Regions from separate parts of the Comamonas sp. CMM02 genome, predicted to be linked through region 1. Evidence: riboswitches for the same ligand, from Rfam matches in the RefSeq annotation. Region 1 holds a riboswitch; the other holds the start of a gene.

Region 1 (5,517 bases):
GGCCACTGGTACGCGCAAGGTCAGGGTAAAGCTGCGTTCGCCATCGGCCGCTTGCACAGAGCCTTGCTGCACCAGCCAGTTCTGCAGCTGGGGCAGGCGAATGTCCGTTTTGTCCGTGGCAGCTGCCTGCGCGGCTTGGGCTGTTGTGGCAGCCAGGGCAGGGGACAAGTTACCCGCAGTGGCGGCTTGCCCGGCCAGTTGCAGCACAGCGTTGGTCAGTGCCGTAGGCCATGCCTGCAGGCTGACCAATTGCTGCGGCAGTGGCTGGCTGGCAGTGGCTTGCTGGAGCAAGGTCGTCACAAAAGCCTGTAGCTGTGGGCTGACACCAGCAGCTGGCCAGTTGGCCGGCAAGGTGGCACTGCCTGACTGGATGTGGTTAACCAAGTTGGCCACAAGCTGGTTGAAAGCGTCCATTTTGACGGCCTGCTGCGCCTGGGGCGACAGGTTCACACTGCTGGACAGTGCCGCCTGCGTGGCCGCCACAATCTGTGCCACCTGCGCCGCGCTGGCTATGCCGCTGGCAGGTGCTACTGGGGCGGTGGGCGCAGCGGGTGCTGCTGCATTGGCTGCTGGTGTTGAACTGGGCGCTGGTGTGCTGGCCTGCCCGCTGCTGGCAGTACTGGTGTTGCTGGGCGGCGCAGACGCATTCCCCTGTGTGGCTGCCTGGGCGCTGGCCGCAAAGTTGGGCCCGCCTGCACTGGCGTTGCCAGTCGCGCCTTCTGTGTGGCTGGGCGCTGCTGGCGGGATGGGCAGGGCAGACGTTGGGGGGATGGCGGAAGTCACGCGCTGACTGTAGTGCAAAACCGTGCGCAGGCCCAAGTGTGGGGGCAGTGCTTTTGATAGCTTCTAGCGCTTGCTGTACCGGCGCTAGAAGTCATTTCGGTTTGCAACTGCCTCAAGTCTTGGCAGGTGGCAATTGCAGCTGCTGCACAAACAACGCAGCCGCCAGCCCCAGAGGGCGCTCTTTGGACCATACCCAATCGACAAACAGTCGTGTGCCGTTGCTCAGGTTGGACAGCGGAATCTGCACCAGCTCGCAGCTGTGAATGTGGGGCTCTACAAAACTGTGCGGCAGCCAGCCCCAGCACAGGCCTGCGGCAATCAGGGAGCGTGCTGCGCCGTGGCTGTCGGCACGCCACAGGTGGTGCGAGAACACAAAGCGTGTATCAGTTAGGGAGGGGTCGCGGCTGGCCACCAGAATTTGCCGGCTGGCGGCCAGTTGCGCCATGTCGATGTGCGCACCGCCTTGTGCCTGCAACTGTGTCCACAGAGGGTGGCGGGTAGACATCACTGCTACCAAGGTTTCGGCGCCTTGTTCCTGAAAGTCTTCGCGTGCATCGAAAGAGGGGCGCTCAAATACCAGCGCGAGCTGCGCACGGCCTGCATGCAGCAATTCCAGCGCGTCGGCCTGCGGGGCGACCAGCACCTCGACCACCAGCGCCGGGAACTGCTCCACCACAGGCTGCAAATGCTCGGCCCACGCGGTGGCCAGCAACTCGGGGGCAATTGCCAGCGTCAATCGTTTTTCCAGCCCGGCATGCAAGGCTAGTGCTTGCTGGTTGAGCTGCTGCAGTTGCTGGGCCAGCAGGCGGGCTTGCGGCTCCAGGGCCCGCGCAGCGGCAGTGGGTTGTGGCTCGCGCCCGGTGCGGTCAAACAGTTGCAGGCCCAGTTCGGCTTCCAGATGGCCCATGGCCATGCTTATCGCTGAAGGCACGCGGCCCAGCTTGCGCGCAGCGGCAGAGAACGAGCCCGTATCGAGTACGGCCAGAAACAGCGGGACTTGCTCGGGTGGAAAGGACATGGCGCGCAACTTATCAGAAAAACTGAAAGAACCTAACTTTTATCATCCATTTTCTATACATAAACTGGCGGGCTTATGTCAGTTCATACACCCAAGGCTACAGGCCTGCAGGGCGCCAAGCGCCGCGTTGTTTTTGTTGGTCTTTACGAGCTCATTGCCATTCTTTGTGCCAGCCTGCTGTTCATGGCGATTGGTCAGGACGCCAGCGCTTCTGGCGGCATGGCGGTGGCTGCATCCACCATCGCCATTGCCTGGAACATCACGTTCAACTGGCTGTTTGAGAAATGGGAGCTGCGCCAAACCAAGAAGGGGCGTTCACTGCTGCGCCGCATTGCGCATGCCGTGGGTTTTGAAGGTGGTATTGCCGCCATGCTGATTCCGTTGATGGCCTGGTGGTTCAGCATTTCGTTGTGGGAAGCCACGGTCATGGAAGCCGGTCTGCTGGTTTTCTTCATGCTCTACACCTTTGTTTTCAACTGGAGTTTTGACCGTATCTTTGGTCTGCCCGCCTCGGCGCAGTTGTTGCCGCAGCACGCGTAATTCATTTTTGATAGCTGCTGGTGCTTATTAGGTAAGCGCTAAACGTCTATTTGGCCTGGACTTTCAAGCCAGCTCCGCTGCCGTGCACTGGCATAGCGCTTGCCGGGTGCACCAGCACGGCTGTACGCCGTAAAATCAGTGGTTTCGCCCCAAGGAGCGCTGCAGCAGCGCGTGTGCCACTTTGGTACCGCTGTCAGGCTTGGGCCGACGGCTGCCGTACGCGCAGCCGCTCGCATGCAACTGCGTTCACCTGTCTTCCGTTTGGTTTTGATTGTTCACACAGGTGAGTGCGATGACTGCTGCCGCTGCCCCCCATACGATTCCCCCCATGCGCCTGTCGGGCCTGGAGCCCGTCTTCATTGGTGAGGACACCCTGTTTGTCAACGTGGGTGAACGCACCAACGTCACAGGCTCCAAAGCCTTTGCCCGTCTGATTCTGAACGAACAGTACGAAGAAGCGCTGGCCGTGGCCCGCCAGCAGGTGGAAAACGGCGCGCAGATTATTGACGTGAACATGGACGAGGCCATGCTGGACAGCAAGGCCGCCATGGTGCGCTTCCTGAATCTGATTGCCTCGGAACCCGATATTGCGCGCGTGCCCATCATGGTGGACAGCTCTAAATGGGAGGTGATTGAGGCCGGTCTGCGCTGCATTCAGGGCAAGGGCATTGTCAATTCGATCTCGATGAAAGAGGGCGTTGACGAGTTCAAGAAACACGCAAAATTAGTCAAGCGCTACGGCGCTGCTGCCGTGGTGATGGCGTTTGACGAAAAAGGGCAGGCCGACACTTACGAGCGCAAGATCGAAATCTGCGAGCGTGCCTACCGCATCCTTGTGGATGAAGTCGGGTTTGCGCCTGAAGACATCATTTTTGACCCCAACATCTTTGCCGTGGCCACGGGCATTGAAGAGCACAGCAACTACGGCGTCGATTTCATCGAAGCCGTGCGCTGGATCAAACAGAATCTGCCCGGAGCCAAGGTCTCGGGCGGCGTGTCCAACGTGTCATTTTCGTTTCGGGGCAATGACCCCGTGCGCGAAGCGATCCATACCGTGTTTCTGTACCACGCCATTCAGGCGGGCATGGACATGGGCATTGTCAACGCCGGCATGGTGGGCGTGTACGACGACCTGGAAGCGAACCTGCGTGAGCGCGTGGAAGACGTGGTGCTCAACCGCCGCCCAGATGCTGCCGAGCGCCTGCTCGAGATTGCCGACAGCGCCAAGAGCGGTGCCAAGGACGAAAGCAAAAAGCTGGAGTGGCGCGGCACGCCCGAGCATCCCAAGACCTTTGGCGAGCGCCTGTCGCACGCGCTGGTACATGGCATTACCGACTTCATCACCCAGGACACCGAAGAGGCCTATCAGGCCTTGGTGGTGCAGGGCGGTGGCCGCCCGCTGCACGTGATTGAAGGCCCACTCATGGACGGGATGAACGTAGTGGGTGATCTGTTTGGTGCGGGCAAGATGTTCTTGCCCCAGGTAGTCAAATCCGCCCGCGTGATGAAGCAGGCGGTGGCGCACCTGGTGCCCTACATTGAAGAAGAAAAGCGCCAGCAGGAAGCAGCCGGTCTTGACGTGACCAGCAAGGGCAAGATCGTCATTGCCACCGTCAAGGGCGATGTGCACGACATTGGCAAGAACATTGTCACCGTGGTCTTGCAGTGCAATAACTTTGATGTCATCAATATGGGCGTCATGGTGCCTTGTCACGAAATCTTGGCACGTGCCAAGGCGGAGGGCGCTGACATCATTGGCCTGTCAGGCCTGATCACGCCCAGCCTGGAAGAGATGCAGTACGTTGCCGGTGAAATGCACAAGGATGACTACTTCCGCATCAAGAAGATTCCGTTGCTGATTGGTGGCGCGACATGCTCGCGGGTGCATACGGCTGTCAAGATTGCGCCCAACTACGAAGGCCCCGTGGTCTACGTGCCTGATGCCTCGCGCAGTGTGAGCGTTGCGCAAAGCCTGCTGGGCGAGGGCAAAGACAGCTACCTCAGCGAGCTCAATGCTGACTACGACAAAGTACGCACCCAGCACGCCAATAAAAAGAAGACACCGCTGTGGCCGCTGGACAAAGTGCGTGCCAACGCAGCGGTGGTCAAACACACACCTGTCACCCCCCGTGTGCTGGGCCGCCGTGTGTTCAAGAACTTTGACCTGGCCGAGCTGGCTGAATACATCGACTGGGGCCCCTTCTTTCAGACTTGGGATTTGGCGGGCCCCTACCCGGCAATACTTGACGATGAGATCGTGGGTGAGCAGGCGCGCAGCGTGCAAGCCGATGCCAAGCGCATGCTCAAGAAAATCATTGAAGGCCGCTGGCTGCAAGCCAATGGCGTGATGGGCATCTTCCCTGCGAATCGCGTGGGTGACGACATCGAGTTCTATACCGATGAATCACGCACCGAGGTGCTGATGACCTGGTACGGCATGCGCCAGCAAACCGAAAAACAGGCGGTAGACGGTGTGATGCGACCCAGTCGCTGTCTGTCTGATTTTGTGGCCAGCAAAGACAGCGGTATTGCGGACTACGCAGGCTTGTTTGCTGTGACCGCAGGTATTGGTGCAGACAAGAAAGACAAAGAATTTGAAGCCGCTCTGGACGACTACAGCGGCATCATGTTCAAGGCCCTGGCCGACCGCTTGGCCGAAGCCTTTGCCGAATGCCTGCATGCCCGTGTGCGTAAAGACCTGTGGGGTTACGCTGCGGATGAAGCACTGAGCAATGAGGAACTGATCAAAGAACAGTACAAGGGCATTCGCCCTGCGCCCGGTTACCCGGCATGCCCAGACCATACGGCCAAGATTGATCTGTTCAAAGTGCTGCAAGCCGAAGAAATTGGCATGACGCTGACCGAGAGTCTGGCCATGAACCCGGCATCCAGTGTGAGCGGCTTTTACATTGGCAACCCTGAAGCGAGCTATTTCAATGTGGGTCAGATTGGTGAAGACCAACTGGCCGATATGGCCGAGCGCCGTGGCATGGACATCGAGGCGCTGCGCCGCTTCTTGGCACCCAATTTAGGGTGATCGACTTGACACCAAAAAAGGCCGCTGATGCGGCCTTTTTTGTGGCCAGCTGACAGGGTGGCCGCTCATGCGCATGCAAGGATGCTCAGTCTTGCTCATTGACCGCCGCAAGTGTTAGCTCTTTCACCGAGCGTGACAC
Region 2 (5,517 bases), on a different contig from region 1:
TTCATCACTCCTGTCGCCTGCCCTCCCGGCAAGCTGCTGACTGTCTCTGTGCGGCAAAGGTGACAGACACGGCACCTTTGCCCACCTCTTAGCACCGCTTTTCGTGCGGCTTAAGCCTTTTTGCGCTTGGGACGCGCAGGCCCCGGTACGTTGTAGCCATCTTCTTCGTCATCAATGACATCGATGCGCTTGAGCTCACGCAGCACCGTGCGCGAAACACGCTTGGTGGCAGTTGCCGCAGGCATATCAGGCAACGGCTGGTCTAAATTTTTGATCTGGGCGCCCTGTACCGCATGCACAAAGAACTCGTGGTTGCCGTCGCCGCCTTCGATGGCAGACTCCATCCAGGCTTTCACCTCCAGACCCAGCTCGGCCAAGCACGTGCGCACGCGCGCTTCTACCTCTTTGAACAAGGCAGGATCACGCACAATGCCGCCCTTGCCAACCTGACCAGGCTGCAGCTCAAACTGAGGCTTGACCAGCATCAGCAAATGACCGTGGGGTTTGAGCATGCGCACCACAGCAGGCAGCACCAGCGTCAACGAGATGAAGGAGACATCACCGGTGACAAAGTCAAACTCGGGCGTAATGTTCACATCTGCGTACTCTGCCTTGCGGCGGCGCTCGGTAGGAACAGTGCCTTCAGCACGGGCTTTGGCCTTGGCGGCACGCTCAGCCTTGAAGGCTTCGATGTCCGAATCCTTGGCATCGCGGCTGTCGTCGTACTCTTCGTCAACCTGACCGCCATTGCGCATCCATGCATAAGGAGCCTGGGGCAAAGTCTCGTTGTCCTCTTCCTCTTCCCAGCGCTCAGAAATCACTTCTTCACAGGCATCTTCCAAAATGGCTGTGGTCATGAAACGGGCGTTCACCCCTTCCACGCAGATCACACGCACATCTTCACGCAAACGGTCATGCAGCTGGCCCTGACCCACGTCCACGCCAATCACCTGTGCGGCACCGCGCTGCAACAGACAGTCGGTAAAGCCGCCCGTGCTTTGGCCCACATCCAGGCAACGCAAGCCTTGCACTTTCAGGCCTGTGGCGTTCAACGCGCCTTCCAGCTTCAAACCACCGCGAGAGATGTATTTGACTTCCGCATCGTCGAGCAGCTTCAGCTCTGCACCTGCGGGGATGTCGTCACCATTCTTAGCAACTTTTTTCCATGGGGCCAACGGCGTCAGGCGCCATTCCACGCCCGAAGCGATCAGGCGCTGGGCCTGCGAACGGGTGGTGGCATGTCCGTGGTCCACCAAAAATACATCTGCGCGCATGGCGTAGTTTCCTTTTATTCACTCAAATTAGCCTTCAGCGCTGATCCAGACTGCGCAAGCCGCGCTCCATGTCTTCATATCAGCACCGAAGGTTGCAAAGCTGCAGCACGTGCTGCAGCTTTGCCCCGCCATGATTAATAGCGGTAGGTTTCAGGCTTGTAAGGGCCTTCCTTCTTCACACCGATATAAGCGGCTTGCGCATCGCTCAACTCGGTCAGCTGTGCGCCCACCTTCTTCAGGTGCAGGCGGGCTACCTTTTCGTCCAGCACCTTGGGCAGCACGTACACCTTGCCCACTTCGTAGGCTTCAGGGCGGGTGAACAGCTCGATCTGAGCGATGGTCTGGTTGGCAAACGAAGCACTCATCACAAAGCTGGGGTGGCCAGTGGCACAACCCAGGTTCACCAGGCGACCCTTGGCCAGCAAGATGATCTTCTTGCCGTCGGGAAACTTGATGTGGTCAACCTGGGGCTTGATTTCTTCCCACTCGTACTGTTCGATCGAGGCGACGTCGATTTCGTTGTCAAAGTGACCGATGTTGCAGACGATGGCTTCGTCCTTCATGGCCACCATGTGCTCGTGACGGATGATGTCCTTGTTGCCGGTGGTGGTCACGAAGATGTCGCACTTGTCGGCGGCATATTCCATGGTCACGACCTTGTAGCCTTCCATCGACGCTTGTAGGGCGTTGATGGGGTCAATCTCAGTCACCCACACTTGGGCGCGCAGAGCGGACAGGGCCTGCGCGCAACCCTTGCCCACGTCACCGTAGCCAGCCACCACAGCCACCTTGCCGGCGATCATGACGTCGGTGGCGCGCTTGATGCCGTCCACCAGCGATTCGCGGCAGCCGTACAGATTGTCGAACTTGGACTTGGTGACCGAATCGTTGACGTTGATGGCGCGGAACAGCAGCGTGCCCTTGGCCGACATTTCGTTCAGGCGGTGCACACCGGTGGTGGTTTCTTCGGTCACGCCGCGAATCTCAGCCGACTTGCGGGTGTACCAGGTGCTGTCCACTGCCAGCTTGGCCTTGATGGCCGCGAACATGATTTTTTCTTCTTCCGAGCCGGGGTTGGCCAGCACGGAGATATCTTTCTCGGCCTTTTGACCCAGGTGCAGCAGCACGGTGGCATCGCCGCCGTCGTCCAAAATCATGTTGGGGCCTTCGCCTTCAGTGCCCTTGGCACCGAATTCAAAGATGCTGTGGGTGTAATCCCAGTAATCTTTGAGCGACTCACCCTTAATCGCAAACACTGGCGTGCCAGTAGCGGCAATAGCAGCTGCTGCGTGGTCCTGGGTCGAGAAAATGTTGCACGAAGCCCAGCGCACAGTCGCGCCCAGGTCCTTCAGTGTCTCAATCAGCACGGCCGTTTGAATGGTCATGTGCAGCGAGCCAGTGATGCGTGCGCCCTTCAGGGGCTGAGCAGCAGCGAATTCTTCACGGATGGCCATCAGGCCGGGCATCTCGGTTTCAGCGATGCGAATTTCTTTACGACCCCAATCAGCCAGATTGATGTCGGTAATGGCCGAATCGGCAGGGTTAAAGCGAACAGCAGCGTTCATGGTTTTCTCCAACAATTGAATGAAAAACCACGTTCTGAGGAAGAAGAGGGATAAGCCATCTCACCGCACAGAAAGCGTGGGTGAGCGTCGTTTGCCTAGAGGCCAAGCCACTGCAGGTGGCCGCCGTCTTTCCGAGCCTCACGCCACCGCTCAATGGGGTGGACGCTGCAACGCTCCTCGGAAAGGAAAAGAGGTGGGAGATTGTAATCGAGCCTGCTGGCTGGCATGCGGTGTCAGCGTTTTATACGGGCAAGCCGCTCAAATACACGGCCTAAAACGCAGACAGCCGTAGCTGGGCTTGGTACGCCCCCCACAGCCATCACCCGCCTCAGCACGCTATGCCGCTGGTGCCATGCGCATAGGAATGGTCACCGGCCCGTCATTGACCAGGTGCACCTGCATATCAGCCCCAAAGGCCCCAGTCGCTACTGGCCCCACGTTGTGCAGCACTTTTGCTTGCTCTACCAGATAGTCATACAGGCGCTGTCCCTCTTGCGGATTGGCCGCCCTGGTAAAGCTGGGCCGGTTGCCACCGGTCGTATCTGCCGCCAGCGTGAACTGGCTGACGATCAGCAGCCCCCCTTGCACGTCCTGCACGCTGCGGTTCATCTTGCCGGCGTCATCCATAAAGATGCGCAGCTTCATTAGCTTGGCAAGCAGCTTGTCAGCCTCTTTTTCGCTGTCGCCTTGTTCGGCGCACACCAGCACCAGCAGACCATGGCCAATCTGACCAACGGTGCGCCCTTCGATGTCGACACGTGCTTCGCGCACGCGCTGCAATACAGTGATCATGATTTAAATAAATTGATAGCTATCGATGCTTTCCACGCAAGCATCTTGAATACAAATAGGGGTAATCTCCATCAAGGGAGAGCGCTAACAGCTCCTATTCTTGCAGCACACGGAGCTGTTGGTCTGCCGCACCAGACATGCACTCGATTTTCTGCTCTTGCCGTAACGCAAAACAGGCACACATCGCCTCGGTTATACCCACAGCCATGTCCGAACTCTTTCATCCACCACCGTCTAGCACTGCTGCGCGCCTGCGTGGCCTGCTCAAACTCACTCGCTCCACGCCACAGGTGTCTGAATGATTCATGTGCTTCCCCGTGCGCCCAGTGAAATATCGCTAGACATTCTGCACGCCGTAGCCATTGCCACAGGTGCACCCATGGCCTATCTGCAATGGCCTGGCGGGCGCTGCCTGTGGGCCACGGCGACGTACGCCAAATTGCTGAACATGCCCTCCCAAGAATTGGTGGGCAAAGAGCCGCAAAACTACCTCTCTCCCTGCGAATGGAACGACTGGAAATGCGAACTGGAACGTCTGGCGCTTACACACGTGCATGGAGCCAGCCTGCAAACGCAGCTGCCATTTAGCAGCAATCAACGCATCCAAAGCCAGCTGGTGGCACATGCCAATGCAGAGGGTGTCTTCGCCATCGTGGTGACCCCTTTGCAAGACCTGTCACTGGTGGACGCGCGGCAGATGGTGCAGCAAAGCGATACGCGCATGCGTCGCTATGCCCAGGCCACCAGTGAAGCCCTCATTTTCTTTCGCCACGGACTCATTTTTGATGCCAACCCTGCAGCGGTCACGCTCACGGGTTACCCACTGAGCCAGTTGCTGGATCGCCCCGTTTTGCACTTGCTGCCCCATGTGCTGCGCGCCAACGCGCAGGTATTGATTGATCAGGGCACCACCCATGCCCAAGACACGCGCTTGCTGCACCACAGCGGGCAGGAGCTGGATGTGGCGGTATCCGTCACCCTGCTTCCGGAAGATGGCTGTGATTCAGGACATTTCGGGCTGGTAGTGCTGCGCGACATTACAGAGCGCAAGCGGGTAGAGGCCGACCGCCACTTTCTGGCCTACCACGACCCGCTCACCCGCCTGCCCAATCGCAAGGGCTTGATGCTGCAACTGCGCCAGATACTGTGCCACGCAGAACAGTGCCAGCAGCATGTTGCCGTGCTGTATGTGGATTTGTCCCGGTTCAAAGACGTCAACGACTCACTGGGACACGATGCAGGCGACAAACTACTGATAGAAACGGCCCGCCGTTTACGCAGCAAAGTACACCCGGACGATTGCGTGGCACGCCTGGGGGCCGATGAGTTTGTGGTGGTACTGGCCTCCCCACTTACAGCCTGTCAGCCTGACTGCATCTTGCGTGAAATCCGCTTCGTGCTCAACAAGCCCTATGCCTTGCACAACACGATGGCCAACCTGCCTGCGTGCATCGGCATCAGCCTCTACCCGGAAGATGGCAACTGCGCCGAGGAGTTGATGCTCAATGCCAGCGCAGCCATGGAAACAGCCAAGAGCCTTGGCCAAGGCAACCACCAGTACTACAGCACCCACATGGAAGTGCGCCCCAGCCGTTTGCTGGCGCAGGATCAGTTATTGCGCGAAGCTGTTGAAAAAGACTACGGCCTGGTCTTGCACTATCAGCCCCTGTGGAACCTGGCAACCAACCGACTCGAAGGTTTTGAGGCGCTGGTGCGCTGGCAACACCCAGAGCGGGGTTTGCTGCCCCCCAGCGAGTTCATCAGTTTTGCAGAAGCGCGGGGATTGATCTCCATCATCGATCGCTGGGTCATGCGGGCTGCCTGCAAGCAATTGCGCGCCTGGTGCGATGCGGGCCTGCCGTCTGTTGTAGTTTCCGTCAACATGT

The links. Region 1 has a riboswitch for S-adenosylhomocysteine ahead of metH (methionine synthase). Riboswitches for the same ligand answer to the same signal wherever they lie in the genome.
Region 2: it holds a riboswitch for S-adenosylhomocysteine, as region 1 does, so the genes downstream of both, ahcY (adenosylhomocysteinase) here and metH (methionine synthase) in region 1, are expected to answer to the same signal.

Annotation. Positions count from the first base shown of each region.
Region 1 is NZ_JACUZW010000004.1:273,920-279,436, forward strand. It holds gene IB213_RS14825 (hypothetical protein) at 1-783, opposite strand, end outside; gene IB213_RS14830 (LysR family transcriptional regulator) at 896-1,801, opposite strand; gene IB213_RS14835 (PACE efflux transporter) at 1,877-2,341, shown strand; S-adenosyl-L-homocysteine riboswitch at 2,487-2,596, shown strand; gene metH (methionine synthase) at 2,634-5,378, shown strand.
Region 2 is NZ_JACUZW010000001.1:218,348-223,864, reverse strand. It holds gene IB213_RS01025 (TlyA family RNA methyltransferase) at 111-1,274, opposite strand; gene ahcY (adenosylhomocysteinase) at 1,409-2,839, opposite strand; S-adenosyl-L-homocysteine riboswitch at 2,915-3,024, opposite strand; gene dtd (D-aminoacyl-tRNA deacylase) at 3,176-3,631, opposite strand; gene IB213_RS01010 (bifunctional diguanylate cyclase/phosphodiesterase) at 3,930-5,517, shown strand, end outside.